Regions from separate parts of the Aromatoleum evansii genome, predicted to be linked through region 1. Evidence: predicted binding sites of a transcription regulator. Region 1 holds the regulator's gene; each other region holds the start of a gene.
What was found. Region 1 encodes FNR, which switches genes on or off when oxygen is low (the NO sensors DNR and NnrR bind a similar motif). Its sites were predicted from a motif close to TTGANCTAGNTCAA; they were not measured.
Positions count from the first base shown of each region.

Region 2: the regulator FNR is predicted to act here: its motif matches at 5,301-5,314, upstream of cobA (uroporphyrinogen-III C-methyltransferase).
Region 3: the regulator FNR is predicted to act here: its motif matches at 6,073-6,086, upstream of U5817_RS06285 (NAD(P)H-dependent oxidoreductase subunit E).

Region 1 covers NZ_CP141259.1:1,246,486-1,256,631, reverse strand. The annotation lists gene U5817_RS05690 (heavy metal translocating P-type ATPase) at 1-2,015, opposite strand, end outside; gene U5817_RS05685 (MerR family transcriptional regulator) at 2,138-2,566, shown strand; gene U5817_RS05680 (sulfite exporter TauE/SafE family protein) at 2,609-3,316, opposite strand; gene hemN (oxygen-independent coproporphyrinogen III oxidase) at 3,445-4,836, opposite strand; gene fnr (fumarate/nitrate reduction transcriptional regulator Fnr) at 4,970-5,710, shown strand; gene U5817_RS05665 (hemerythrin domain-containing protein) at 5,750-6,280, opposite strand; gene U5817_RS05660 (SirB2 family protein) at 6,277-6,675, opposite strand; gene U5817_RS05655 (NnrS family protein) at 6,680-7,819, opposite strand; gene U5817_RS05650 (Crp/Fnr family transcriptional regulator) at 8,007-8,693, shown strand; gene U5817_RS05645 (PHA/PHB synthase family protein) at 8,808-10,146, opposite strand, start outside.
Region 2 covers NZ_CP141259.1:4,290,843-4,300,988, forward strand. The annotation lists gene U5817_RS20135 (nitrite reductase) at 1-1,356, opposite strand, end outside; gene U5817_RS20140 (Lrp/AsnC family transcriptional regulator) at 1,553-2,059, opposite strand; gene U5817_RS20145 (Lrp/AsnC family transcriptional regulator) at 2,056-2,538, opposite strand; gene U5817_RS20150 (Lrp/AsnC family transcriptional regulator) at 2,535-3,593, opposite strand; gene U5817_RS20155 (cytochrome D1 domain-containing protein) at 3,596-4,783, opposite strand; gene U5817_RS20160 (c-type cytochrome) at 4,829-5,152, opposite strand; gene cobA (uroporphyrinogen-III C-methyltransferase) at 5,427-6,245, shown strand; gene U5817_RS20170 (cytochrome D1 domain-containing protein) at 6,317-8,041, shown strand; gene U5817_RS20175 (GlsB/YeaQ/YmgE family stress response membrane protein) at 8,123-8,365, opposite strand; gene U5817_RS20180 (3'-5' exonuclease) at 8,378-9,172, opposite strand; gene cysM (cysteine synthase CysM) at 9,195-10,085, opposite strand.
Region 3 covers NZ_CP141259.1:1,366,867-1,377,012, forward strand. The annotation lists gene U5817_RS06265 (NADH-quinone oxidoreductase subunit M) at 1-754, shown strand, start outside; gene nuoN (NADH-quinone oxidoreductase subunit NuoN) at 792-2,360, shown strand; gene U5817_RS06275 (NUDIX domain-containing protein) at 2,338-2,922, shown strand; gene U5817_RS06280 (adenosylcobalamin-dependent ribonucleoside-diphosphate reductase) at 3,085-5,952, opposite strand; gene U5817_RS06285 (NAD(P)H-dependent oxidoreductase subunit E) at 6,297-8,090, shown strand; gene U5817_RS06290 (2Fe-2S iron-sulfur cluster-binding protein) at 8,093-8,797, shown strand; gene U5817_RS06295 (NADP oxidoreductase) at 8,806-9,348, shown strand; gene U5817_RS06300 (Ni/Fe hydrogenase subunit alpha) at 9,357-10,146, shown strand, end outside.

The sequences.
Region 1 (10,146 bases):
GGCAGCACGCCCGCGCGCCAGTCCTCGATGCCCGTCTGCGCCGCAATCGCGGCGGCCGTGGCCGGGTGATCGCCGGTCAGCATCACCACCCGCAGACCGCGCGCCTTGAGGCGCGCGACCGCCGCGGCCGAATCGGCGCGGACGCGGTCCGCCACGCCGATGACACCCGCGAACACGCCATCGACGGCCACGGCCACGAGGGTCTTGCCCCCCGCCGCCATCCGCTCGCAAACCGCGGCATCCACCGAGGCCTGCCGCTCGTCGAGGAAACCCGGCGTGCCGATGAGCACCTCACGCCCCTCGACGCGCCCCGCAAGTCCCTTGCCCCCTACAGCCACCACCTCTTCCGCCGAAGCACGCTGCGCCCCGGATTCGCGCGCGGCACGGACGATCGCCGCGGCGATCGGGTGGGCGCTCGTCGCCTCCAGTGCGCCCGCGATCGCAAGCAAGTCCTCGCGACTCCACCCGGCGGCGGGAATCACGTCGCTCACCTCCGGCGCCCCCTCCGTCAGCGTGCCGGTCTTGTCCACCGCGAGCACCCTGATCCTTTCCGCCAGCTCGAGCGCCTCGGCATTTTTCACCAGCATGCCCGCACGGGCCCCTTGCCCCGTTCCGACCATGATCGCGGTGGGGGTCGCCAGCCCGAGCGCACAGGGACATGCGATCACCAACACCGCAACGGCGCTGATCAATGCCTGGGCGAAGTCCCCCGCCAGCCACCACCAGCCGACGAAAGTAAGCGCCGCTATCGCCACGACGACAGGGACGAAAACGGCCGCGATGCGGTCCGCGAGCCGCTGCACGGGCGCCTTCGAGCCCTGCGCCTGCTCGACCATGCGAATGATTCCCGCCAGCAGCGTATGCGCCCCGACACCGGTCGCCCGGCAGCGCAAGACCCCCTGTCCATTCAGGGTGGCCGCAAACACCTTGTCGCCCGGGCGCTTGTCGACCGGCATGCTTTCCCCCGTCAGCATTGCCTCGTTGATCGCCGACTCACCCGACTCGACCTCGCCATCCACCGGGATCGCATCGCCGGGGCGCACCACGAAGCGGTCTTCGGGCTGCAGGGTCTCCACGGGAACGGAAACGATCTCGCCGTCGCGCTCGACGAACGCGAGCTTGGGCTGCAGGCGCAGCAAGGCATCGAGCGCCGCCGTCGTGCGCGCCTTGGCACGCGCCTCGAGCAACTTGCCGAGCAGGATCAGCGTGATGATCGTCGCCGACGCCTCGAAATACACGTGCAGGTCGTGACGACCGAGCAGCGTCACCGCCGTGCTGTAGATCCACGCCATCGACGTTCCGAGCACCACCAGCACATCCATGTTGGCCCCGCCCCCGCGCAGGGCGGACCACGCGCCGCGGTAGAAGCGCGCGCCGATCCAGAACTGCACCGGTGTGGCGAGCAGCAGCTGCAGCCAGCGGGGAACGAGTTCGTGCGCGCCCGCCCATTGCCCGCCGAACATCAGGGGCATCTGTGCCAGCAGCGGCAAGGTGAGCAGCGCGGCGATCCAGAAGCGCCGCATGTCCGACTTCCACGCCTGCGCCTGCTGCAGGCGCTGCTGCTCGCGCGCGGCGATGCCCGTTTCCACCCCTTCGAAGCCCGCGCGACGCACGGCCTCGCGAATGGCCTCGGGAACGACAAGCCCCGGCTGGAAGCGCAGCGTCGCGCGTTCGGTCGCGAAATTCACCGCCGCATCGACGCCCGGCAGCCGGTTGAGCACCTTTTCCAACCGAGTCGCGCACGCTGCACAGGTCATGCCCGTGATGGCGAGTTCCATCGTCGCCTGCGGCACATCGAATCCGGCCTTGCGGATCGCCGCGATCACCTGCTCGGGTCCGCTGGCCGGATCGCTGAAACTCACGCGCGCCTTTTCCGCGGCGAGATTGACCGAGGCGTCCACCCCCGGCAGACGTTTCAGCACCTTTTCGATCCGCGCCGCACACGCGGCGCAGGTCATTCCGGACACCGGCAACTCCAGTGTCGGGCTCTTCATTGTCGTTTCGGGAGCACTCATCTGCACCACTCCATTCGCCAGGTTCCGGATCCTCCCCGGATCCGCACGGCCCGTTCGGCGCTTGCGGAACGGAACGTCTGGTGGCAGTCTAAACCCTGTACCGAAGTACGGAGTCAACCCCCATGAACACCCCCATCAGTACCCTCACCATCGGTGCGCTGGCGAAATCCGCCGGAGTCGGCGTCGAAACCGTGCGCTATTACCAGCGTCGCGGCCTGCTCGCGGCGAACGGCGCCCACCGGGGCGCGTTCCGCGTCTACGGAATGGACGAAGTCGCTCGCCTGCGCTTCATCCGCCGTGCCCAAGCGCTCGGCTTCAGCCTCGACGAGGTCTCGGAGCTGCTCGCGCTGGACGAAGAAACAGACCGCGAACGGGCACGCGCGTTCGCCCAGGCGAAGATCGCGGATGTCGAGTCGCGCATCCGCCAGCTGGAGGAGATGCGCAGCGCGCTGCAGGGGCTCGTGTCCTGTTGCGAGCATACGGAGGCGCCCGCCCCCTGCCCGATCCTCCACGCCCTCGCGAACGCCGCCGAGCCCCCTGCACGCGAGTGAAGGCTCGCGCCCGGCCACCACACCAACGGCCTGGCTGAGCCCTCACACCTCGCACACGACGCCGCGCCAGAGCGCGCCGCCGAGGCTGGGGGCATGGAACAGCCCGAACACGCCGAAACCGAGGACGAGCATTCCGGCGACGAAACGGACGCGGCGGTTGCGCGTGATGTCGCGGAAGCGCTTGAACACCATCCCCGCAAGCATCAGGTTGGGCAGCGTACCGAGCCCGAAGGCCAGCATCAGCCCCGCCCCGCGCCCTGCCGAGCCGGTCACCAGGGCAGTCGTCAGCACGCTATAGACGAGGCCGCAGGGCAGGAATCCCCACAGCAGCCCTAGCGGCAAGGCCTGGCCGACCGAACGGGCGGGGATGAAGCGTGCAGTGAAAGGTTGCACGCGTTTCCACAGCACGAGGCCCGCGCGTTCGACGGGCGCGAGCAGGCGTGTGAAGCCGGTCAAGTACAAGCCCAGGGCGACGAGCATCAGGTTCGCGAGCACGTACAGGCCCATCTGCACCGGCAGGATGTCCGAGAACAGCATGCCCACCGTGCCGAGGGCACCGAGGGCACCGCCCAGCGCGGTGTAGGTGGCAATCCGGCCGAGGTTGTAGGCGAGGTGCACCTGCCACTGGCGACCGGCCCGGCCGGGCATGTTCACGGTGAGCGCACCGACGATGCCGCCACACATGCTGACGCAGTGCGTGCCTCCCAGAAGGCCGATCAGGAAGGCTGCGATGTAACCGGTTTCAGGCATGGCGACGATGGGAAAGACAGAAGAAGCCCGCGGCCGCAGCCCAAAAAGAAACGGGCGCCCGAGGACGCCCGCACTGTATCACCTTCTCCTGCCCTGCACAGCCCGCGCCCGCGGGCTGTGCGCTCGGTTCAGATGACCTTCGAATAGCGCGCGCGCTCGCGGTCTGCGCGCAGGTAGCGGTCGAACACCATTGCGATACCCCGCACCAGAAGACGCCCCGGGGGCAGCACGCTGATCCACTTGTCGCTGACCTTCAGCAGCCCGGCCTCCTCCATCGCCTTGAGATCCTCGAGCTCGTCGGCGAAATATTCGTCGAACTTGATCAAGTGCGCGATCTCTATCGAGTCGATCGACAGCTCGAAATGGCACATCAGCGCCTGGATGATCGAGCGGCGCAGCAGGTCGTCGGCAGTAAGCTCGATGCCGCGCAGGACGGGGAGTTCGTCGCGATCGAGGGCATCGTAGTACTCGTCGAGCGTCTTCACGTTCTGCGAATACACCGGACCGATCTTGCCGATCGCCGAGACGCCGAAGGCCAGCAGGTCGCACTCGGCCTGCGTCGAATAGCCCTGGAAATTCCGGTGCAGGCGCCCCTGGCGCTGCGCGATCGTCAGCTCGTCGTCCGGCTTCGCGAAGTGATCCATGCCGATATAGACATAGCCCGCCTCGGTCAGGCGGCGGATCGCCAGCTGCAGGATCTGCAGCTTGGTGTCGGACGTCGGCATGTCGTTGATCGCGATGCGCCGCTGCGGCTTGAACAGACCCGGCAGGTGGGCGTAGCTGTACAGCGAGATGCGATCGGGCGACAGCTCCAGCACCTGCTCGAGCGTGCGGTTGAAGCTGATGATGTTCTGGCGCGGCAGGCCGTAGATCAGGTCCATGCTGATCGACTTGAAGCCGGTGGCACGGGCGGCATCGATCACGAGCTTGGTTTCGTCGTAGCTCTGGATGCGGTTGACCGCCTCCTGCACGTCCTCGTTGAAGTCCTGCACACCGACGCTCATGCGGTTGAAGCCAAGGTCGGCGAGCAGTTTGACCGTGTCGAAATCGACCTTGCGCGGATCGACTTCGATCGAGTATTCGCCGTTCGGCACCAGCGTGAAGCGCTTGCGCACCGAGTCCATGAGCTGGCGCAGCTCGTCGTGCGACAGGAAGGTCGGCGTGCCGCCGCCCAGGTGCAGCTGCGTGACCTGATGGCTTCCGCCCAGCGCGGCTGCCTGCATCTCGATTTCCTTATCGAGATATTTCAGGTACTTGGCCGAGCGCGCATGATCCTTGGTGATGATCTTGTTGCAGGCGCAGTAATAGCAGATCGTGTTACAGAAGGGGATGTGGAAGTATAATGAGAGCGGTTTACTCACGCCGCCCACACCGCGTTGCGCCAGCCAGTCCCGCAATGCACGGGCATCGAACGCTTCGACGAAGCGATCGGCCGTCGGGTAGGACGTGTAACGCGGCCCGTTGATGTCGAACCGACGAATCAACTGCTGGTCGAAAACAAGATCTTTCTGACTGGTCATGGTTGTATCGCTTGAGTGCATTCCGTACGATCTCAAAAAGCCGCAGTTTCGTGGTTGACGTGGATCAACGGTACATTCCGACAGGCGCCTGCCACTTCTCGGTCGATGTAGAAGGAACAATATTATCGTGCAAATGAAGGCGACGGTGCCGATTACAGTTGCGAGTCTGAAGGTCGCATGCTCCCAGTGCAATCTGGTCGAGCTGTGCCTGCCGTTCGGGATGTCGGAATCGGAAATCGACCGTCTCGACGAACTCGTCGGCGCACGTCGCAAGATCAAGCGCCAGCAGCACCTGTATCGCGCGGGCGATCCCTTCGAGGCAATCTACGCGATCCGCGCCGGCTCATTCAAGACCGACGTGCTGCTTGAGGACGGGCGCGAACAGGTCACCGGCTTCCAGATGACCGGGGAGATGCTCGGACTCGACGGCATCAGCACCGAAGCCCATTCCTGCAACGCGATCGCGCTGGAAGACAGCGAGGTGTGCGTCATCGCATACAGCAAGCTCGAGGAGCTTTCGCGCGTGGTCGAGGGGCTGCAGCTGCAGTTCCACAAGGTGATGAGCCGCGAAATCGTGCGCGACCATGGCGTGATGACCCTCCTCGGCTCGATGCGTGCGGAAGAGCGCCTGGCGGCCTTCCTGCTCAACATGTCCCAGCGTTTCACGGCGCGCGGCTTTTCTCCGGCGGAGTTCCACCTGCGCATGACCCGCGAGGAGATCGGCTCCTATCTCGGCCTAAAGCTGGAGACTGTGTCGCGCGCCTTTTCGAAGTTCCAGGACGAAGGGCTGATCGCAGTTCAGCAGAAACACATCCGCATTCTGGACATCGTCGGCCTGAAGCGGCTGATCCAGCACCCCACGCCGCGCCCCTGAAGGGGCTTTCCCTCTTCATACGCCCGTCGCCCTCGGCCGTTATTGACGCCGTCGCGCAGTCATCGTGCCGGACAGGGCGGCGATGTCTTCTTCGGACAGCAGATTGCGCGCAATTGGCAACAGCTCGCCCTCCTCGCGCTGAATGTGGCGGCGATAGGCATCCGCGAACGCGTCGACGTCCGCCGGTGTGAGATCGGTCGCTTCCCCGGCGGCAATGCGCTCAAGACGCGTGCGCATCCGCGCCCAGCCGGCAAAGAGCTTCTGGTGATCCGCCAGGATCCAGTCGATGAGCGTGCCGAGTTCGGCACGCCGGGCCTCATCGGCACGCGCGCGCAGGACGGGGAAAAGGTCGTCCTCCTCGTCCTGATGATGCTTGACGGCAGCGACGTCGAAGTAACGCATCACGTTGGCGGCAGCCTGCTGCGCCTGCTTGTCCGGACCATGCTCCGGCAGCCATGCGGCGAGCCGTGCCAGGGTCGCAAGCTGCGCCTGCAGGCGCTCATGGCAGGCCTCGAGCATCTCGAGAGGCGTCTCGAAACCGGGCGAGGAAGGGATCAGCGAATCGGTCATTGGAACACTCCGGCATACGCGAGGAATCCTGCCGGGTGCTTGCTCAGTGCCACCGACACGATCCATGAAAAAACAAGCAGGGCCGCCAGCAGCGCCATTACCCGGACGCGCATGGTGCGTCCCCAGCGCAGCGCGGTCGCGCCAAGAAGAATATAGACGACAAGCGCGACGACCTTGGCGGTGACCCACGGCGCGACGAAGGGGTAATGGCCGCTCATCGTCGCCAGCGTGATCGCGCTGCCGAGAAACACCGTGTCGATCACATGCGGCAGAGTGCGCGTGACGCGGTGATCCACCAGGGGGCTGCGCAGCAGCATCCACATGCCCTGCAGCAGGAAGCCGCTGATGCTCAGGATCGCACACAGGATGTGCAGGTGCTTGATCGCCGGGTACATGCGCTCAACCCGGACGCCCGTCGCTGCGCGGGCGCCAGTAGATCGGCAGATAGCGCGTTGCCCAGGCGCCGAACACGCCCAGCCAACCGAGCACAGCCAGCAGCATGACGAGCGCCGACCAGCCTGCGGGGACGAGCTCAGCCGTGATCCGCACGACGACGACGAGTTCGAGACCGAGGAAAAGTCCCCAAGTCAGGCGATCTGCTGCGAGCTTGCGACCCGAATGCCCGAGGGTGACCCGCGACACCATCGCCATCAGGACGGACCCGAAGAATCCGACACCCAGCGCATGCAGCGGGGCCATGCCCAGCATGTTGTACCCGAGCAGCGAGGCCGCGCTCTGGATCGCGAAGAGGGTCAGCGCGATTCCCAGCCACAGAAAGCCGATGTGGAGCATCCCCAGCAGGGGCACCTTCATCGCCGGCACCGGCCGCCACTGCCGCGACAGCCACAGGGCCGCGACCGCGGCGGGTGCATCCGCGATCCAGCGCAGCGACAACCATCCCGCGACGTCGAACACGGCATGCATGACGCTGCCCCCGACGACCAGCACCAGAACCCACAGCGGACGCACCATGACGTAGGACGGGATCACGCCGCTGGAAAAGAAGGGCACCATGCGATGGCACACACTGAAGAACACCGGCAACAGCGAGCAGAACACCGCAAGCTCGATCGCAATACGCGCCCAGACCGGATCGCCGCTCAGCGCAAAACCGAGCCAGGCAAGTACGGCAACCATTCCGGCGATCATCGCGTAGCACACCACGCGAGCATGCAGGGCCTCCAGATCGCCATGATGCGCGACCTGCCACAGGATGCGCTGCATCCCGCCCCATCCGGCAAGCACGAGCACCAAGCCCGCCATGGCAACGCCCGGCGCGATCATCCCCACCGTAACGAGGGCCCACCCGGCAGCGAGCAGGCGCCACGACCAGAGCCAGCGCCCCGCCGCAATCTCGTCGTATCCCTGCCAGCGTGGCATGGCGGTGAGGAGAAATCCGAACATGAACAGGGGGAAGACGCCGCCCGTCACGAGCAGGGCGTGCATCCACCCCGGGGGGAACACCCAGCCGATCGCAGGCAGCAGCCCCGCGCGGGCGCCGAGCTCGATGGCCCACAGCGCAAAGCTCACGAGAAGCATCACGGCGCCGGAAAGGAACAGTGTCCTGTGCGGCGCGACAAACAGCATCAAGGAGCCCGAAGCCGGCTTTGCTCGAGCCTGCGCCTTGTCCGTTGTCGCGCCCAACGGAGACAGTCGCCGAGGCACAGGATCGCGGCCCGTATTGGGTTGCGGGTTAGAATGCACGAGTTTCCCCACGGAGTCCGAAATGCCCAACCGTCCAGTCGATATCCCCGCCGCTCTGCGCCAGGTTTCTTTCTTCGGCGAACTGACCGCAGAGGAGATCGACCGTGTCGCCCGCTTCACCCGCGAACGCCATCTCGAGAAGGGCGAAATCCTGTTCCAGCGCGGCGATCCCGTGCACGGCTTCTACTACGTCGTTTCGGGTCAGATGAAGCTCGCCGTGTCGTCCGCGCAGGGCAACGAAAAAGTTGTCGAAATCATCAGCCCCATGCACACCTTCGGCGAGGCCGTGATGTTCCTCAACCGCCCGTACCCGGTGTTCGCCGAAGCCCTCACCACGACGCAGCTGCTGCACATCGGCCAGGCGGTGGTATCGGAACTGATCGACCAGGATCCGGGATTCGCACGCAAACTCCTCGCCGGCATGGCGATCCGCCTGCACGGCATGATCCAGGACGTCGAGACCTACTCCCTGCGCTCGAGCATGCAGCGGGTGATCGGCTACCTGCTGCAGCAGGTCGACGGCGAAAGCGACGGCGCCTGCGACATCGCCCTGCCGACAAGCAAGCAGGTCATCGCCTCGCGGCTCAATCTGACGCCCGAAACGCTGTCGCGGATTTTTCACGACCTGTCCGAAGCCGGACTCATCACGGTACACGGTAAACACATCTCCCTGCTGGACCCCGCCCGCCTGGCCCGCCATCAGGGCTGACCGGCACCGTCTGGCGGGGCTTTCGGGGGATTCTCTGTGCGCAGGCCGCGGGGCACCTTGACAGGGGTCAATCGGGGGTAGCGCCCCCGGCTCAGCCGTCGAGCCGGGATCGGATCAGCGCTCGAGCACGTATTGCCCCGGAGCCCGGGCAATCTCGGGAAAGGCCGCGGACGCGGCAGGGCGGGCGTCGACAAGCTCGCCGCAGCGCGGCTTGAGCCAGGCGACCCAGTCGTTCCACCAGCTGCCCTCATGCTCCTCGGCGTGCTTGCGCCAGTCGTCCGCCTTGTCCGTGCGTCGGGCCGCCGCGACCCAGTACTTGCGCCTGGGCGGATTCACCGGCGGGTTGACGATGCCAAGGATGTGGCCCGAGCTCGACAGCACGAAACGCCGCGGCCCGGTGACGATATTATTGACGCGATACGCCTGCGCCCACGGCGCGATGTGGTCGTCCTCGGCTCCCACGGCATACAGCGGCTGGACGATGCGGGACAGATCGATCGGCTGCCCCGAGATCGTCAGGCCATCCACCTCGATAAGGCGATTCTCGAGATAGAGCTCGCGCAGGTACCACGCATGCATTGCATAGGGCATGCGTGTGGCATCCATGTTCCAGTACAGCACATCGAAGGGCGCGGGCGCCTCGCCGTACAGCCAGCCGTGCACGACGTAGTGCCAGATCAGGCTGTTGGAACGGAGCAGGCGGAAGGCGGACGCCATTTCCTTGCCTTCGAGGAAGCCCTTGCGCGCCATGTTCTCGGAAAGGTAGCGGACGCTCGCCTCATCGATGAATACCTCGATATCCCCGGGCCGATGGAAGTCGACCAGCGTCGTGAACAGCGTCCAGTCGGCCACCGGCACCTCGTTCGGGGGGAAGCGGCGATTCGCCCACGCCATGTACATCGCCAGCGCCGTGCCGCCGATACAGTAGCCGACAGCATGCACCTTGGCTGCGCCGGTGAAGCTGCGCGCCGTTTCGACGATCGCCTGGACGCCCTCCTCCAGATAGGCATCGAAGGTGACGTCGCGCATCGACTGATCGGGGTTCTTCCAGCTCGTGATGAACACGTCCAGGCCCTGATCCAGCAGATAGCGGACCATGCTCTTCTTCGGCGTCAGATCGAGAATGTAGAACTTGTTGATCCATGGCGTGACGATCACGACTGGCTCGGCATGCACCTTCGGCTGCGTCGGCGCGTAGTGGATCACCTCCAGCAGCTGATTGCGGAACACGACCGTTCCCGCGGTCGTGCCCAGCGTGACCCCCACCTTGAAATCGCCCGGGCTGCTCAGGCGGATTTCGCCCGCCTCGAGGTCCGCGAGCATGTTGCGTACGCCTTCGGCGAGGCTCTCGCCCTTCGTCTCCATGGCCTTGCGGATGGCGACCGGATTGGTCCAGAAGAAATTGGTCGGCGCAACCGCGTTCAACCACTTCCGCCACCAGAACGCGGCCCGA
Region 2 (10,146 bases), 2.4 Mb from region 1:
CGCCCACAGGTGCGTGGACTTCGGATGCGTCTTGACGAACAGGTTGCCCGCGCCCGGCATCTTCAGCTCCTGCACGACCTTCCAGTTCTTGTCCTTGTACTTGGCGTGCTTGGGATTGTCCGAAGCCGTCGAGATCACCGAGATCACGTCCGCGCCCAGGTGGCCCGTGGTCCACACCGGCCCGAATTGCGGGTGCATGAAGTTCGCGCCGCGACCGGGGTGCGGGATCTTGGCCGTGTCGATCAGGCCCGCGAGCTTGCCGGTCTTGGTGTCAACCGCGGCGACCTTGTTCGACGCGTTGGCTGCGACCATGAAGTAGCGCTTGGACATGTCCCAGCCGCCGTCATGCAGGAACTTGGCGGATTCGATCGTCGTGGTCTTCAGGTTCTTGATGTCGGTGTAGTCGACGAGCATGATCTGCCCCGTCTCCTTAACGTTCACGACCCACTCGGGCTTGACCATCGACGCGACGATGGAGGCAACGCGCGGTTCGGGGTGGTACTCGCCGTCGACCGTCTGGCCGCGGGTGGAGACGATCTTGATCGGCTCCAGCGTTTCGCCGTCCATGATCGAGTACTGGGGCGGCCAGTAGGTGCCGCCGATCAGGTACTTGTCCTCGTAGCCCTTGAACTTCGACGTATCGACCGAGCGCGCATCCGAACCGAGTCGCACCGTCGCGACCGTCTTCGGTTCCTCGTACCACATGTCGATGATGGTGGTGAGACCGTCGCGACCGACCGTATAGACGTAGCGGCCCGATGCCGACAGCCTCGAGATGTGCACCGCGTAGCCGGTGTCGAGCACCTTCCAGATCTTGTGGGTGTCGCCATCGATCAGCGCGAGCTTGCCGGCGTCGCGCAGCGTCACCGCGAAGACGTTCTTCAGGTTGATGTTGTTCATCTGCTTCTTGGGACGCTCGGCAACCGGAACGAGGAGCTTCCAGCTGTTCTTCATGTCCTGCAGCGAGAACTCGGGCGGCACATCCGGCGTCTGCTGGATGTAACGCGCCATCATGTTGATTTCTTCCTTGGTCAGGATGTCGTCGTAATTGACCATCCCGCCTTCAGTACCGTAGGAGATGATCTTCTCGAGGCGGTCGGTGCCGAGCCTGAGCGTGCCGCCTTCGGTCTTCGTGCCGTCGGCCGCGGTCTTGGTCCAGTGCGGTTCGAGGTTCTTGCCGGTCGCACCCTTGCGCAGCACGCCGTGGCAGCCGGCGCAGCGCTCGAAGTAGATCTGCTTGGCCTTCGCCTTTTCGTCGGCGGTCATTTCCGGAGCCGATTGCGCCCACGCCGCGCCGACCGCCATCGGCAGCAACGCCAGAGCCAGGGTCTTTCCGATCCAATTGTGGTTTTGCACCTTTCTCTCCTTAAGCGACACTGAATGTCAAACAACTGGCGCGGAGTATTGACCTGATGACTTTGGGGTTCTTTGATGTGTCTTAAATTTCCCCAGACGGTAAGTGGATATATGTATTTGACATGCGCAGCGATGCTGCTCCGACCAAAGGCCGGAGCAATCATGACGGCATGAAGCCGCGCGGAGGAAGAGTCGATCAGCCTGCGTCGCGGATGCGCAGGCCGGTCTTCTTCAGGATCGCCGAGGAGAAGAGCACGTCGCGGGCGCGACATGCGGAGGGGAAGAGCGACTCGAGGTGGGCCGCGATCTCGTCGAGCTGATCGCGCACCGCCTCGTGGCTGCGACCATGCACCATCGCGAACAGGTTGTACGGCCAATCGGGCAGGCGGCGGGGGCGGCGATAGCAGTGAGTGACCGCCGGAAGGCTGCCCAGCCATTCGCCCACCACGTCGATCGCTTCGTCGCGGATGTCCCACACGCTCATGCCATTGGCCGTGTAGCCGATCGCGTAGTGGTTCGGCACGGCCCCGATTCTGCGGATCACCCCTCGTTCCAGCATCGAACCGATCCGCGCAAGCAGGTCCTCGGGCGACACACCGAGTTCAGCGGCGACCGCGCCCCAGGGATCGGGAACCAGCGGCAGGCCGCCCTGGGTTGCGACGATGATGCGGCGTTCAAGGTCGTCGGCGATCACGGGCCTCATGCCTCCAGCTTCATTTCGACGAAGTACTCGCGCTCCTTCGGGAAGAGGAACACCGGCAGTCCCGTCGCTGCCTCGATGCGGCGCGCACACTCGGCAATGCCGTCCGGACGCTCGGTGGCAAGCACGAACCACATGTTGAGCGCGTGCTCGCGCCGGTAGTTGTGGGCAACTTCGGGGAACCCGTTGACCTGTGCGGCCACGTGCTCGAAGGCCGCTTCCGAGACGCTCATCGCCGCGAGGCAGAAGGCGCCGCCGATACGTTCGATCTGGAACATCGGACCGAAGCGCGTCAGCACGCGCGCGTCGAGCAGGCGCTGCACGCGGGCGAGGACGGTCTCTTGCGGGAGCCCCAGGCGCAGTCCGACTTCGGCAAAGGGTTGCCGGGACAGGGGGAAGTCCCCCTGCAAGGCGTTGATCAGCGCGCGATCGATGTCGTCGAGCACGGCGGGTGCCTCGGCGGGCGCGCGACGGCCGCTCATTTGCCCGTATCCGGGAGGTAGCAGGCGCCCGTCTGCTTGAAACGGCGACAGCTGAAAAGCACCTCGTGCGCCCATCGGTCGAGCCCGAGGCGAGCCGCGATATCGTCACGCGCCGCACGCACGGCCTCCTGCGAGCGACCGTGAATCATGCAGAAGAGGTTGTAGCGCCACGCCGGCAGCGCCCGGCGGCGCCGATAGCAGAGGGTGACTACGGACTCCGCGGCCAAGAGCCGGCCGATCCCGCTCACCGCCTCGTCCGGGACGTCCCACACGCACATCGCATTGGCGCGGAAACCGAGCTCGTGATGGCGCACCACGATGCCGAACCGCTTGACCATGCCCTCGTGGAGCCAGCGCTCTATGAGCTCGAGCGTCATTGCCTCGCTGATCCCCGCCTTGCGGCCCAGCGCATCGAAAGGACGGGGCTCCAGCGGCAATCCTTCCTGAAGTGCCCGCATCAGGGACTGCTCCAGGCCCGGCAAGGCACAGGCGGCCTCGGGGACAGGGACCGGGGGCGAGCCTGCCACCCTGTCGACCGCACGCCCGTTGCTTCCCCTCAGGTCGAAGCCGAGGTCGATGTGGAACTCCTCTTCCAGCGGCAGCACGATCACGGGACAGCCGGTCTCGCTGTCGATGCGGGCGACGATCTCCTCGAGCCGCGCCGACGACGCGGCGGTGATGACGAACCAGAGGTTGTAGGCGTGCTCGCGCTGGTAATTGTGGTTCACCTCGGCGATGGCGCTCACCCGCGCGGCGATCTCGTCGAGGCGCCCCACCGGCGCCGCGAGGGCCGCAAGGGCGCTCGCCCCGATGCGGCGCGGCGCGAACACCGCCCCTACACGGCTGACGACACCCGAGGCCTGCCAGGCACGCAGCGCGTCCAGCGTCTGCTCCTCCCCCAGACCGCATTCCGCCCCGATCCTCGCGAATGGTCGCGACACGAGCGGGAATTCGCGCTGGTAGTCGTTCAGGAGACGGAAGCTCGACGCGCCGATCGTCGTATCGGGAACGCCTGCGGTGGCGAGATCGCCCGTTCGCACCCCATGACAACTCATACTCAGAACCCTGTGCGGAACGCGCGGCTGGTGAAGAAGATCCCGCTGGGACTCGCGGCCGGCAACTCCGCGAGCTTGCGTCGCGTGCCCGTATCGTAGATCGCGACCTTGTTGTCGTCCCGCGCCGAGATCCACACCGCCTCGCCCTTGGGCGTGAACTCCAGGTGCAGGATCGCCCGTCCCGGCTGCAGGGTATCGACGAGGCTGTTGTTGAACGTATCGATGACCTGCATCCAGCCGTTGTCCGGGAACGCGAAATTCACCCACACCTCGCGTCCGTCCGGCCGCGCCATCACGAACACCGGCTGGCTCTTCACCGGAATGCGCGCGACCTCCTTCCAGCTTCCGAGCTCGACGACGAGCACCTCGTGGCGGCCGATCGCCGGCAGATAGGCGCGCCCCGCCGCCACCGCCCAGCCCCGCAGGTGGGGCATCTTGTAGACTGGAAGGGCCTGCTCGCCTCGCCCGTAGCCGGGCAGGATGGTGCGCACCCCCTGCGCCGGCTGCCACAGATCCAGCATCGACAACCCATCCTCGCCGAAGAGCCCCGCGATGTAGTAACGGCCGTCAGGCGTCACGAGGGCGTCGTACGGCTGCTTTCCTGCAGGATAGCGCTGCGTCTTCGGATTCCTGGGATCCGACAGGTCGGTGACGCGGATCTCGTTCCCGTCGAACAGCGAATAGACGAAGCGATTGCCCGGCAGATCCGCCAGCCCCACGACCTTCGAGCGCTTGCCTTCGGTGCCATAGTCGGCCGGCACGTCGGCCACGAGCTCCAGCGTATCCGCGTCGAAGGCCTTGATGCCGCCCGGCTCGTAGTTCTGCGCCACTACCAGGCGCCCGTCCTGGGAGACCGCTCCGCCAATCGAGTTGCCCGCCTGCACGACGCGTTTTGCGATGGCGGCGGTCAGCAGGTCGACCTTCGTCAGCCCGCCATCCCGCCCGAACACGTACGCGTAACGGCCATCGCGCGAGAACACCACCGACGCGTGCGACAGGTCGCCCAGCCCGGACACCTGCGCCAGCGACTTGCGCCCGGACGTCTCGATCACCTGCACCTGCCCCGTCGCGCGCTCGATCACCACACCCAGGTCCCCGGTGCCGCGCAGGACCGGCTGCGGAGTCGCGCACGCCGACAGCAGCAACAGCGGGACGGTCCACCACATGTATTTAACGATCAGGTGCAGCATACGATCCTCATCTCATGACGGGCTGCCGGCGACTCGCAGACGCCCTCAGCGCGCGGCCCCTTGATCCGCCGGGAATCCTTCGGAAAGCCGATCCACGATCCACGCCGCCTCCTCTTCCACGACGATGCCGCGGAACGGGGGCATCGGCGTACCGGGCCGCCCCCCGAGGATCGTCGCTATGAGGCTCTCACGGGGCTTGTCGCGGAGGGCCGGGGGAGTCAGCGCAGGCCCCAGCCCGCCCTGCAGCGTCAGCCCATGGCACGAACCACAGTCCTGGCGCACCAGATGCACGAGCTCGCGGACGCGCTCGGGCTGCACCTGCGGCAACGCATCCTGCGCGCTGGCCGGCGATGCTGCAGCGACGGCAATAGAAGCCAGGAAAACGTTCCGATACCTCCCATGCGCCACGCCGCCACCTCCTCAAGGTTGATCGCCCGCCCCGTGCGTCTCGCGGCGAATGCGCGAAGCCGAACCGCAAACGGCGAGACAAGTATCGAGACGCATCATCTTGCGCTCCTTGATATCGGTTAATTTCCCCGGCGGCGAGTAGGGATACAGTGTCGGCGCTTGACAGCTGAATTGCCACACAAGAACCAGCCGCGCTGGTACGGCCGCGCGGCGTCCTGGAGAGCCATCCATGAGCATGCACAATCGCGTCCCTGACCCGAGGCAGTGCAGCGCGGGCGACGCATCGCGCCCGACCGGCAAGGTGTATCTGGTGGGAGCCGGCCCCGGCGACCCTGAATTGCTCACACTCAAGGCGGCCCGCCTGATCGGCAGCGCAAAGGTGGTCGTGTATGACCACCTCGTCGGCGACGGCGTCCTCGAGCTGGTCAACCGCAACGCCCGCCTGATCTATGTCGGCAAGGAAGCAGGCAATCATTCTCTCCCGCAGGACCAGATCAACGACCTGCTGGTCGAGCTCGCCAGCACGGGCCTCGACGTCGTGCGCCTCAAGGGCGGGGACCCCTTCATGTTCGGCCGCGGCGGCGAAGAGATGGAGGAACTGCTCGAACATGGCATCACGTGCGAAGTCGTGCCGGGCATCACGGCCGCCTGCGGCATCTCCGCCTGTACCGGCATGCCGCTCACCCATCGCGATCATGCTCGGTCCGTGATCTTCACCACCGGACACCTCAAGGACGGCACCGTGAACCTCGACTGGCCGGCCCTTGCGCGCCCCAACCAGACAGTCGTGATCTACATGGGCTTGGGCGCGCTCGACATCATCTGCCGGCAACTTATCGCCCACAAGCTTCCCGGCGACACCCCTGCAGCGGTCGTGCATGCCGGCACGACGGCCCGGCAGGTCGTCCTCGCCGACCGGCTCGACCGGCTCGCAGAATCCGTCAAGCAGGCAGGACTCAAGTCGCCGGCGTTGATAATGATCGGATCGATCGTCTCGCTTCACGCACTGCTCGGCACGGAACGGCAAACGGAAGAACTTGCGCTGACGGCATGAATACCCGTCAGCAACGTACTTGGAAAAATCCCGCGTCCAAGTGTTTTCTTGAAAGGAGATAGGTCATGAGCATGAAGAGTAACTGGATCACCGGAGTATTCCTGGTCGCCAGCCTGCCGCTGGCCATCTCCCAGGCCTTCGCGCAGGGCACGGACAAGCACGTGGAAGATACCGAGGCCAAATACCACGCTGGCGGCTCGCCGATCGCCGACATCGATCTGTACAAGGACACCAACCCCGACGCGCCGAAAATGAGCAAGGCCGAGTTCGACAAGGCCCGCAACATCTACTTCCAGCGCTGTGCGGGCTGTCACGGCGTGCTGCGCAAGGGGGCGACCGGTAAGCCGCTCACTCCCGACATCACGCTGCCGCGTGGCACGGAATACCTCAAGGTCTTCATCAAGTACGGCTCGCCTGCCGGCATGCCCAACTGGGGCACCTCGGGTGAACTCACCGACGACGAAGTCGACCTCATGGCCCGCTACATCCAGCAGACCGCTCCCACGCCGCCCGAATTCGGCATGGCGGAAATGAAGCAGACGTGGAAAGTCATCGTCCCGCCGGCGCAACGGCCGACGAAAAAGATGAACAACTACAACATCGCCAACATCTTCTCGACCACTTTGCGCGACAGCGGCGAAGTGGCGTTGATCGACGGCGACACGAAGAAGATCATCAACATCGTCAAGACCGGCTACGCGGTACACATCTCCCGCATTTCCGCCTCGGGTCGCTATCTCTTCGTGATCGGCCGCGATGCACGCGTCAACATGATCGACCTGTGGATGGAGAAACCCGACAACGTCGCCGAAATCCGTATCGGCCTCGAAGCACGCTCGGTCGACACGTCGAAATTCAAGGGTTACGAAGACAAGCTCGCCATCGCCGGCGCCTACTGGCCGCCCCAGTTCGTCATCATGAACGGCGACACGCTCGAGCCGCTGAAGATCGTATCGACACGCGGCCTCACCGTCGACACGCAGGAATACCATCCGGAACCGCGCGTGGCCTCCATCGTCGCATCGCACTTCAAGCCCGAGTTCGTCGTGAACGTGAAGGAAACGGGCAAGACCCTGATGGTGGACTACTCCGACATCACCAACCTGAAGATGACCGAGATCGGCTCCGCACGTTTCCTGCACGATGGCGGCTGGGACTCGTCGAAGCGCTACTTCATGGTGGCGGCGAACCAGTCGAACAAGATCGCCGCGATCGACGCCAAGGAAGGCAAGCTCGCCGGCATGGTCGAAGTGGGCAAGATCCCGCACCCGGGACGCGGCGCCAACTTCGTCCATCCGAAGTACGGCCCGGTTTGGGCGACCGGCCACCTCGGCGACGAGTCGATCGCGCTGGTCGGCACCGACCCGAAGAACCACAAGCAGTACGCCTGGAAGCTGGTCGAAAACCTGAAGAGCCAGGGCGGCGGTTCCCTGTTCATCAAGACGCACCCGAAGTCCAAGCACCTGTACGTCGACAACCCGCTGCATCCCGAGGCCAAGGTCAGCCAGTCGGTCGCCGTGTATGACCTGAAGAACCTGCAGGCCGGCTACAAGGTCCTGCCGATCGGCGATTGGGCCGGCTTGAAGGACGATGGAGCCAAACGCGTGGTGCAGCCCGAGTACAACAAGGCGGGCGACGAGGTGTGGTTCTCGGTATGGTCGGCGAAGGATAAGGAGTCGGCGATCGTCGTCGTCGATGACAAGACCCTGGAGCTGAAGACCGTGATCAAGGATCCCAAGCTGATCACGCCGACCGGCCACTTCAACGTGTACAACACGCAGCACGACGTCTACTGAGCGCCCCGGGGCGGCCCAGCCGCCTCGGCCAACAACACCGACGGCCAGCCTCGCGCTGGCCGTTTCGCTCTACGCAGGCCCTTACTTCTTCAGGCGCGAAACGACGAACAGGATCACGATCGCGCCGATGACCGAGCCGACGAAGCCGGCAGGCTGGCCCGGGCGATAGAGCCCGAGAAACTGGCCGCCGTAGCCCGCAAGCATCGCGCCGCCAATCCCGAGCAGCGTCGTCATGATGATGCCGAGGCCGTCCCTCCCCGGATGCAGCAGGCGGGCAAGCAAGCCGACGATGAAACCGATGACGATGGTGGCGATCAGGGACATCCGGATACCTCCCTATGTGTGAGCCGCCGGCCAGGCGGCGAGAAATTCCTTCCAGTGCGGCGCATCGATGCGCGCGAGCGACTGGCGTACGACATCCAGCTCCGCCTCATACGCCGCCGTGTCGAGCTGGCCGCGCATGCGCTGGAAACCGAGATACACGAGATAGGTATTCACCACATCGGTCTCGCAGTAGTCGCGAATCTCGGCAATCCGTCCCTCCTGCCAGGCCGGCCACACTGCCGAACCGTCCATCCCGAGCTTGCCCGGGAAGCCCATCAGCTTGGCGAGCTCATCCAGCGGCGCGTTCGCGCGCGGCTGGTACATCGCCAGCAGATCCATCAGGTCGAGATGCCGGCTGTGATACCGACCGATGTAGTTGTTCCACTTGAAATCGCGCGAGTCGTGATAATCCCCCTCACCCTGATCCCAGTAGCGCGGAGCGGACACCCCATGTCGCAGCCCGCGGTAGTGCAGTACCGGCAGGTCGAACCCGCCGCCGTTCCACGACACGATCTGAGGCGTGTAGCGCTCGATGCCGTCGAAGAAGCGCTGGATGATCTCCCCCTCGCCGCTGTCTGGCTCCGACAGCGAAAACACGCGGAACTGGTTCCCATCGCGCAACGCGCAGGAGATCGTCACCACACGCTGCAGGTGATGCTGCAGGAAATCGCTCCCGCCCGCCGCGCGACGTTGCTGGAACGCGAACTCGGCGACCTCGTAGTCGCTCAAGTCCTCGGGCAGGCCGTTGAGCACACGGATGCCGGCCACATCCGGAATGGTTTCGATATCGAATACGAGCACCGGCATCCGCGAGTCTCCAGAAAGATCGTCAGCCGGGGAATACGCCCGTCGACAGATAACGGTCGCCGCGATCGCACACGATCGAGACGATCACGGCATTCTCCAGCCTGGCGGCAAGCCGCACCGCCACGTGCATCGCCCCACCCGACGAAATGCCTGCGAAGATACCCTCTTCGCGCGCAAGCCGCCGCGTCATTTCCTCGGCATCGGCCTGGCTCACGTACTCCAGCGCATCCACGCGCGGCTTCTCGTAGATGCGCGGCAGATACGCCTCGGGCCACTTGCGGATGCCGGGGATCTGCGAGCCCTCCTCGGGCTGGCAGCCGATGATGCTGATCGAAGGCTTCCTTTCCTTCAGGAAGCGCGAGCAACCCATGATCGTGCCCGTCGTTCCCATGCTGCTGACGAAGTGGGTGATACGTCCGCCCGTCTGTTCCCAGATCTCCGGTCCGGTCGCCTCGTAGTGCGCCAAGGGATTGTCCGGATTGGCAAACTGGTCGAGGATGATGCCCTTGCCCTCGTCGCGCATGCGCTCGGCGACGTCGCGCGCCATCTCCATGCCCCCCTCGCGCGGCGTCAGCACCAACTCGGCGCCGAAGGCGCGCATCGTCTGGCGACGCTCCACGCTCTGGTTCTCGGGCATGACCAGGATCATGCGATAGCCGCGGATTGCGGCTGCCATGGCCAGCGCGATGCCGGTGTTGCCGCTCGTCGCCTCGATCAGCGTATCGCCGGGGCGGATGTCGCCGCGCCGCTCGGCATGCACGATCATCGACAATGCCGGGCGGTCCTTCACCGAGCCGGCCGGGTTGTTGCCTTCGAGCTTGGCCAGGATCACGTTGTTGCGCCCCGCCCCGATGCGCTGCAGGCGCACCAGCGGAGTCTGACCCACATAATCGTCGAGCGTCTTGAAATCCATCTTGCCTTGTTCCGGAATGGTTGGTCCGCCCCGATCTTAAGCCGCCGCCCCCCGAATCGAT
Region 3 (10,146 bases), 120 kb from region 1:
CGGGTCGGTGGTCCTGGCCGCGATTGCGCTGAAGCTGGGCGCGTACGGTTTCCTGCGGTTCTCGCTCCCGATCGTGCCTGATGCGTCGCAGGCCATGGCGCCGATGATGATCGCGCTCTCCCTCATCGCGGTGATCTATATCGGCTTCGTCGCACTGGTCCAGACCGACATGAAGAAGCTGGTGGCGTACTCGTCGATTTCGCACATGGGTTTCGTGACCCTCGGCTTCTTCATGTTCAATGCGATCGGCCTCGAAGGGGCGCTGGTGCAGATGATTTCGCACGGCTTCGTTTCGGGTGCGATGTTCCTTTGCATCGGGGTGCTGTACGACCGCATGCATACCCGCAACATCGCCGACTACGGCGGCGTGGTGAAGACCATGCCCAAGTTCGCGGCCTTCTTCATGCTGTTCGCGATGGCCAACGCAGGTCTCCCGGGCACGAGCGGTTTCATCGGCGAGTTCATGGTCGTGCTGGGTGCGGTGCAGTTCAACTTCTGGGTAGCGTTCGCCGCTGCGACGACGTTGATCCTGGGGGCCGCCTACACGCTGTGGATGTACAAGCGCGTGGTGTTCGGCGTGGTCGGCAACAGCCATGTTGCCGAACTGGAGGACATCGGTGCGCGCGAGTTCGCTTTCCTCGGCATTCTTGCGCTGTGCGTGCTGGCCATGGGCCTGTATCCCTTCCCGTTTACGGAAGTGATGCATGCGTCGGTTAATGAACTCCTGCGGCATGTTGCCGTGAGCAAGCTCTGAGCGAGCGGGCGAGACACTTTTTCGGATTGGTCAGAAGATGAATTTCGTCATTCCCGACTTCTACCCCGCCGCGGCAGAGATCCTGGTCGCCGTGATGGCGCTGGTGATCATGTTGGCTTCCACGTTCGCACGCCGCGTGGCCAGCGACCTCGCATACGGCCTGACGCAGCTCACGCTCGTGTTTGCCGCGCTGGTGAGCGTGCTCGTGAGTCCCAACCTCCTCGCGGCCGTTGCGGCGGTCGTTTCCGAGCTGCCGTTGTTTGGCGTTCGCCTTGCCGAGCTGCTGATGAGCCTGGCCGAGGGCTACGCAGCGAACGAGGTGGTCGCGACCTTCAGCGGGATGTTCATCGGCGACATGCTGGGCGGTCTGCTCAAGGTGTTCTCCCTGCTGGCGGTTTCGGTCGCGCTGTTGTACGGCCGCGGTTACCTTGCCGACCGCAAGATCGATCGTCCGGAATACTATCTGCTGTCGCTCCTGATGAGCCTCGGCATGATGGTGATGATCAGCGCGAACCACTTGCTGTCGCTGTACATGGGCCTCGAGATGATGTCGCTGTCGCTGTACGGTATGGTCGCCTTCGACCGCGACTCGCCGCGCGCGACTGAAGCCGCGATGAAGTACTTCGTGCTCGGTGCGCTCGCTTCGGGTCTCCTGCTGTACGGCATGTCGATGCTCTATGGTGCGACGGGCAGCCTCGAACTGTCGGGCATCGCGCAGTCGATCTATCATCAGGCCGCGAACAAGACGGTCCTGGTCTTCGGCCTGGTGTTCATCGTTGCCGGTCTGGCGTTCAAGCTGGGCGTGGTCCCGTTCCACATGTGGGTGCCTGATGTGTATCAGGGGGCTCCGACGGCCGTCACCTTGATGATCTCGGCAGCTCCCAAGCTGGCCGCCTTCGCGATGACCATGCGGCTGCTGGTCTACGGTCTGTTCGAGCTCGCCGATCAGTGGCAGACGATGCTGATGTTCCTCTCGGTGCTGTCGATCGTCCTGGGCAACCTGGCCGCGATTGCGCAGTCGAACATCAAGCGCATGCTGGCGTACTCCGGCATTTCGCACATGGGTTTCGTGCTGCTCGGCCTGCTCGCCGGAGTGGTGGACGGGGATCGCAACTTCGCCCTCAATGCATACAGCTCGGCGATGTTCTATGCCGTGTCCTACGTGATCATGAGCCTCGCGTCGTTCGGTATGGTGATCCTGCTGTCGCGTGCCGGCTTCGAGGCTGAAACCATCGAGGACTTCAAGGGCCTGAACAAGCGCAATTCGTGGTTTGCTGCGCTGATGATGATCGTGATGTTCTCGATGGCGGGCATCCCGTTCTTCATCGGATTCTTCGCGAAGCTTTCGGTCCTGCAGGCTGTCGTCGCGGCGGGCTACGTCTGGCTGGCCGTGGTGGCGGTGCTGATGTCGGTGATCGGTGCTTACTACTATCTGCGCGTCGTGAAGGTCATGTACTTCGACGAGCCGGTCGATTCCGCCCCTATCCGTGCTCAGGGTGAAGTGCGCTTCCTGTTGTCGGCGAACGGCCTCGCCATCGCCGTGCTCGGCCTGCTTCCGCAGGGGCTGATGTCGCTCTGCGCCTATGCGCTCCTTGCATCCCTCTGAGCGGGATCCGCTCGAAGAGTCTGAGCTCGAATCCTCCCCGGTCTACGACGGCGTCCTGCTGAAGGTCCGTCGGGACCGGGTTTCGCTCCCGGACGGGAGCGAATCGGTTCGTGAGTACATCACCCACCCGGGTGCTGTCGTCGTCATCGCGGTCCTGCCCGACGGGCGCCTCGTGTTTGAACGGCAGTTCCGCTATCCGCTGCGACGCGCATTTCTGGAGTTGCCCGCCGGCAAGATCGACGCTGGCGAGGAGCTGCTTGCTTGCGCCCGGCGCGAGTTGCGCGAGGAGACGGGCTACGAGGCCGCTGCGTGGCAGTACCTCGGAGTCATGCATCCCTGTATTGGCTACTCGGATGAGCGCATCGAGATGTTCCTGGCTCGTGATCTGACCCACGTTGGCGATGCGCTCGATGATGGGGAGTTTCTCGAAATCCTGACGTTTACGGTCGATGAGGCGGTTCGTGCGGTGATGGAGGGCGTGATCACCGACGCGAAGACGATCACCGCCCTGTTCCGTGCCTTGCCCCTGCTGGGAACGGCGATTTCACCTGCTGCACGATAGCGGTGCAGTGACGCATCGCGGGACGATGCGAACGTCGGCCCCCGGAAGGCCTTGCGCCGGGGGAGAGTCCGTGGCGGGCTGGTCGAAGGCAAAAAAAAGCGAACCTTATGGTTCGCTTTTTGTTTTGTTTTGGGGCGTCCTTGCGGACGCCCCCGGAGCAGATCAGCCGCAGGTGCCGACCGCGCCGCAGGCGGTGCAGAAGTCGCAGCCGTCCTTGCGGATCACGGAGTGGTTGCCGCACTCGGAGCAGAGTCCGCCCTGCATGACCTTCGGATCGCTGGTCTCGCGCGGAGCCTCGAGAATGCCCATCTCGCGCACCGGATAGCCTTGCTCGTCGAGCACACCGAGCATCGCGTAGCGGTGGATGATGAGTTGCGCCATGTAGGCTACGGTGCTCGGGTAGTTCTGCTGACGACGGGTGCCGGGGACGAAGGCCATGAAGTCGCCGAGCGGCTCGGGGTAGTTGAGCAGCTTGCGCAGCTTCATGCCGACCCAGGCCGGATCCATGACGCGCATGTCGAGCGACAGGATGCGGGTGAGTCCGTCGAGGGCGCGCGGATAGTTGCCCGACAGCCATACCGAGTAGGGGCGGGTCACGCCGTCGGGCAGCGTGATTTCCTTCAGGCCGAGGACGAAGTCTTCGCCGGTTGCCGGGTTGGAGATATCTACGGTCCAGGACAGCGTGCCGTCGGTGCCGGTCTTGGGCTCCTGCAGGCTGAAGAGGGTGTCCAGCACCGGCGTCGGGGTGTCGTTCACCTCAAGGGCACCGAGCTTCTCGCAGCGATAGCGGACCACCTGGGCGAAAGCGGAGACCACGCCCGGGAACATGGTCTTCTCGCCGTGCGGCGGGAAGGGCATCTCGAAGGACTTCTCGCCGATCGTGCGCGCCAGGGTCTCGAGCTTGAGCTTGAGCCAGCCGCGGTCGTTCGCGCGCATGTCCATCGACAAAGTCTTGGCGACGGCGCCGAGGCCGCGCGGCTGGTCCGCGCCGTTGACCCACACTTCGAACGGGAAGGAGCCGCCGTTATTGCCGACCTGGCCGACGAAGAGGGCGAAGTCGCCGGTCGGGGTGCCGAGCATGTAGGTCCACGCCATGTTGCCGTCGGGCAGCTCGGGGCGGCCGGGCCAGCGCAGGCTGGAGAGGACGGGGGCAGGCAGGCTGTTGATCGACAGGCGCTTGTTCGGGCCGGAAAGCTCGACGTCCTGCGGCTGCTTCTGCTCCGACGACGGGGTGACGGAGAGCACCGAGCCCAGCACGGAGTTGGGGCGATAGGTTGCGAGCCCCTTGAGGCCGGCCTTCCAGGCGGAGAGATAGAGATCCTCGAACTCCGTGTAGGGGTAGTCCTCGGGGACGTTTACGGTCTTGGAGATCGAGGTGTCGATGAACGGAGCGACTGCGGCCACCATGTCCTTGTGCGCCTGCGCGGAGATCTCGAGCGCGGTGACGAAGTAGGACGGCAGGCTCGCGACGTTGCCGCCGACGTGCTTGTACAGGCGCCATGCGTAGTCTTCGACGGCGTATTCCTTGTAGGTGCCGTCGGCCATGCGCTTGCGGCGCGTGTAGGTGTAGGAGAAGGGGGGTTCGATGCCGTTCGAGGCGTTGTCCGCGAAGGCGAGCGAGATCGTGCCGGTCGGAGCGATCGACAGCAGGTGCGAGTTGCGCAGGCCGTGCTTGCGGATCTTGTCCTTGACCTCGGCAGGCAGGCGCGAGGCGAAGTTGCCGCCGGAGAGGTAGAGATCGGCATTGAACAGCGGGAAGGCGCCGCGTTCCTTGGCCAGTTCGACCGAGGCGAGGTAGGCGCGGTCGCGCATGTATTCGGAGATCTTCGCGGCGACGCTGCGGGCCTCGGGGCTGTCATAGCGTTTGCCGAGCATGATCAGGGCGTCGCCGAGGCCGGTAAAGCCGAGGCCGACACGACGCTTGGACTGTGCCTCGTTCTCCTGCTGCTCGAGCGGCCAGTGCGTTACGTCGAGCACGTTGTCGAGCATGCGGATGGCGATGTCGACGATCTTGCCGAAGGCCGCGTAGTCGAAGTCGGCCTTGTCGGTGAAGGGGTTCTTCACGAAGGGCGTGAGGTTGATCGAGCCGAGGTCGCAGCAGCCGTAGGGGGGCAGGGGCTGTTCGGCGCAGGGGTTGGTCGCCTCGATCGTTTCGCAGTAGTACAGGTTGTTGTCCTGGTTCATGCGGTCGAGGAAGAGGATGCCCGGCTCGGCGTGGTCGTACGTCGAGCGCATGATCTGGTCCCACAGCTCGCGTGCACGCAGCTTGCGATACACCCACAGGCCGTCGTCGCGCTGATATGCACCGGTGGCCTTGAGCTCGTCGATCGGTTCGGCCTTGTGGAAGAGTTCGACATCGGTGTCGGTGTCGACGGCCTTCATGAAGGCGTCGGTGACGCCCACCGAGATGTTGAAGTTCGTCAGGTCGCCATGGTCCTTGGCGTGGATGAACTCCTCGATGTCGGGGTGGTCGCAGCGCAGCACGCCCATCTGGGCTCCGCGGCGCGCACCGGCGGACTCGACGGTCTCGCACGAGCGGTCGAAGACGCGCATGTAGGACACGGGGCCGGAGGCGTTCGAGAGGGTGCCCTTCACCAGGGCGCCCTTCGGACGGATGCTGGAGAAATCGTAGCCGACACCACCGCCGCGGCGCATGGTCTCGGCGGCCTGGGCGAGCGCGGTATAGATGCCGGGGCGGCCGTCGACGGCTTCCGACACGGAATCGCCGACCGGCTGGACAAAGCAGTTGATCAGGGTTGCCTGCAGCTTGGTGCCGGCAGCGCTGTTGATGCGGCCTGCGGGGACGAAGCCTTTCTCCTGGGCTTCGAGGAACTTCGCTTCCCAGTGGGCGCGCTTTTCCTCGGCTTCCACGGCTGCGAGGGCACGCGCCACGCGCGTGCGGACTTCGGCGACGGTCTGTTCGTCGTCCTTGGCATATTTTTCGAGGAGAACTTCGCCCGCGATTTCCTGCGGGGCGAGGGTGGAGGCGTCTGCCTTGCCTTTGGCCTGCGAATTGATCGTCGTGCTCATGGTCTTTTTGAGTCCGTGTGTGAGTCCGTTCGATGGTGTGTATTTCGGCGTGAAGAATAGCTCGCGAAAGTTGATTTTGCAAAAAAATAAAAACACCTAAAAACAATATGTTAATTGTTTTTGCGGTATGTCAAGCTTTCAGTGCTCACTAGATCTAGTAGTGCTTTTGGGTGATCTGCGACGCTGAAAGTCGCGTCCGCCAAGGGTTTCGGCGGGGCCATCGCTGTGCGGTCGGCGGTGTTCGTCGCACGGGCGCGACGAAAATATTTGCGGCGCTGCCTACGATGCAACGCAGCATCGCTTGCTGCTAGAATCCTTGCATAGCGCAGCTCCGGAGTTTGCCCATGCAAGATGCCGAGCGGATAGCAGCACAGGCGGTCGAGCGCCATCGACGGGAACCGTCGCAACTGCTCCAGATCCTTGTCGAAACCCAGGACGGCATCGGCTATCTGCCTGCGGCGGCGCTGACCCGCATTGCCGATCTGCTCGAGTTGCCGCGGGCGCGCGTCGAAGGCGTCGCCGGGTTCTACAGTTTTCTCTACACCGAGCCGGTCGGCCGTTACCGCATCCTTTTTTCCGACAACATCATCGATCGGATGCTGGGCACCCGGGTGTTGATGGAAAGCCTCTGTCGACGGTTGGAGGTCTCGCCGGGGCAGGTCTCGCCCGGCGGAGAGGTGAGCGTCGATGTAACCTCATGCACGGGAATGGGCGATCAGGGGCCGGCGGTGCTGGTCAACGGCCTTGCCGTGACGCGGCTCGACGAGACGCGGGTGGAGCGCATCGCATCGCTGGTGCGTGCCGGCACACCGCTGGCCGAGTGGCCGGCCGAATATTTCCGCGTCGATGACAACATCCGCCGGCGCGGGGCGCTGCTCGGAGACGACTTCGTTCCCGGGGCGGCGCTGCAGGCGGCGATGGTGCGCGGGCGGACGGGCTGGCTTGAGGAGGTGCGCCTGTCGGGGCTGCGTGGGCGTGGTGGAGCGGGCTTCACGACGGCGGTGAAATGGATGGCCTGCCGCGATGCGCCGGGCGCCGACAAGGTGGTGGTGTGCAACGCGGACGAAGGCGAGCCGGGCACCTTCAAGGATCGGGTGCTGCTGGCGAGCCAGGCTGAGCGAGTCTTCGAAGGGATGACCCTTGCGGCCTGGGCGACCGGGGCGCGGCAGGGCCTGCTGTACCTGCGGGGGGAGTATCGCTACCTGCTGAAGCACTTGCGGGCGGTGCTGGCCCTGCGGCGCGCAGCGGGACTTCTCGGGCCGCGGATCCTCGGCGAAGCGGGGTTCGATTTCGACATCGACATTCACCTGGGCGCCGGGGCCTACGTGTGCGGCGAGGAGACGGCGCTCCTCGAGTCGCTCGAAGGCAAGCGCGGCACGCCGCGGATCCGGCCGCCATTCCCGGTCACGCATGGCTATCTGGGACGACCGACGGTGGTGAACAACGTCGAGACGCTGGCGAAGACCACGCTGATCGCCCTGCAAGGCGGCGCGGCTTTCGCGGCGACGGGGACGCCGCAGTCCACCGGCACGAAACTCCTGTCGATCTCGGGGGACTGCGCCTATCCCGGGGTGTATGAGTATCCCTTCGGGGTGACGATAGCGCATGTGCTCGAGGATTGCGGTGCACACGATCCGCAGGTCGTGCAGGTGGGCGGCGCGTCGGGGGTGACGATCGCGGGCCACGAGTTCCACCGGCGCATCGCGTTCGAGGACGTGCCGACGGCCGGGGCCTTCATGGTGTTCGACGGGCGCCGCGACCCGTTCGAGATGGCGCGCAATTTCGTGCATTTCTTCGCGCACGAGAGTTGCGGGTTCTGCACGCCGTGCCGTGTCGGGACGGCCCTGCTCAAGGGCTACATGGACAAGCTCGCGAGCGGGAAGGGGGCGAAGATGGATCTGGCCGACATCGAGTGGCTGGACCGCCTGCTGAAGAACGCGAGCCATTGCGGGCTCGGGTCGAGCGCGCCGAATCCGGTGATCGACACGCTGATCAAGTTCCGCCCGGCCTACGAGCGGCGGCTCGTGTCGCTCGACTTCAAGCCGGCGTTCGATCTCGACGCAGCGCTCGAAACGGCGCGGCGCATGACCGGTCGCGACGATCCGGGCGCGCACCTGGATTGGCGGGAGGAGGTGTAGCGATGGGCGGGAAGTTCCTGTTCGACGGCCGGCCGGTGCCGTTCGAGGAAGGCCAGACGATACTCGAGGCCGCACGCGCGGCCGGCCACTATATTCCGCACCTGTGCTGGCACCCGGATTTCCCGCCGCACGGCTCATGCAAGCTGTGCATCGTGAAAGTTGGCGGGCGCCACGTTTCGTCCTGCGCGCTGCCGGCGCGGGACGGGATGGAGGTGGAGAGCAATACGCCGGAGATCAACGGCGAGCGGCGGGCTCTCCTGCAGATGCTGTTCGTGGAGGGCAACCATTTCTGCCCGTCGTGCGAGAAGAGCGGCAACTGCCAGTTGCAGGCGCTGGCCTACGAGCTGGACATGAGCAGCGCGCGCTTCGCGCACTTTTATCCTGACCGGCCGGTGGATGCGTCGCACCCGGACGTGCTGCTGGACTTCAATCGCTGCATCTTTTGCGAGCTGTGCGTGCGGGCGTCGCGCGACGTGGATCACAAGGGCGTGTTCGCGCTGACGGAGCGCGGGATCCGCAAGCATCTGGTGGTGAATGCGGAGTCGGGGCGGCTGGCCGATACGGATTTCGCGGTGAGTGATAGGGCTGCGGACATCTGCCCGGTGGGCGTGATCCTGCGCAAGCGGGTGGGCTTCGCCGTGCCGATCGGCGAGCGCAAGTACGACGAGGCCTCGATCAGCAGCGTTGCGATGGAGAAGGGCGAATGAGCGACAGCATGAGTTTGCCCCGCGTGCGTGTTGCGACGACCTCGCTTGCGGGCTGTTTCGGCTGTCACATGTCCTTCCTGGACATGGACGAGCGCCTGCTCGAGCTGGCCAAGGTGGTGGAATTCGATCGTTCGCCGCTCACCGACATCAAGCATTGCGGGCCCTGCGACATCGGCCTGATCGAGGGGGGCGTGTGCAACGCGGAGAATGTGCACGTGCTGCGCGAGTTCCGCCGCAACTGCAAGACACTGGTTGCGGTCGGTGCGTGCGCGATCAATGGTGGTCTGCCGGCGCAGCGCAATCATCTCGATCTCGGTGATTGCCTGCAGCAGGTGTATGTGAAACGCGACGGCATCGAGGAGGGGGGCGTGCCGGACGATCCCGAGCTGCCCTTGCTCCTCGACCGCGTGCACCCGATCCATGAGGTGGTCCGGGTCGATTACTTCATCCCGGGATGTCCGCCGTCGGGCGACGCGATCTGGAAGTTCCTGACGGACCTGATCGGCGGTCGCACGCCGCGCCTGGCGCATCCCTTGTTGCGTTTCGATTGAGGCATCGCATGGATTCGTCGCTTGAAACGGCTGCCGGCAGGGAGCAATTGCGCCGGGTGGTGATCGACCCGGTGTCGCGGGTCGAAGGGCATGGCAAGGTGACCTTGCTGCTCGACGAGGACGACCATGTCCGCGAGGCGCGCCTCCACATCGTGGAGTTCCGCGGCTTCGAGGTGTTCATCCAGGGGCGCCCGTACTGGGAGGTGCCGGTGATGGTGCAGCGCCTGTGCGGGATCTGTCCCGTCAGTCATCACCTGGCAGCGTCGAAGGCGATGGACCGGGTGCTGGGCATCCCGATCACGCGCTCGGCGGAGAAGCTCCGGCGCCTGATGCATTACGGGCAGATCCTGCAATCGCACGCGCTGCACTTCTTCCACCTGTCGTCGCCGGACCTGCTGTTCGGCTTCGAGTCGGAGGTCGGCAAGCGCAACATCGTCGGGGTTGCCGCGGCTTACCCGGAGGTGGCGCGGCAGGGGGTGCTGCTACGCAAGTTCGGGCAGGAGGTGATCCGCGCGACGGCCGGCAAGCGCATCCACGGTACCGGTTCGGTGCCCGGCGGGATGAACCGGCCTCTCGCTGTGGAGGACCGGGACGCGCTGCGCGCGGAAATCGACCACATGGTCGAGTGGAGCCGCGCGGCGGTCGAGCTGGTGAAACGGCTGCATCGGGCCGATCCTGCCTTGTACGACGAGTTCGGGCGCTTCCGCGCCAACGTGATGAGCCTGGTGCGGGCCGACGGGGCGATGGACCTGTATCACGGCGCGTTGCGCTTTCGCGATGCGGACGGCAGGATCCTGG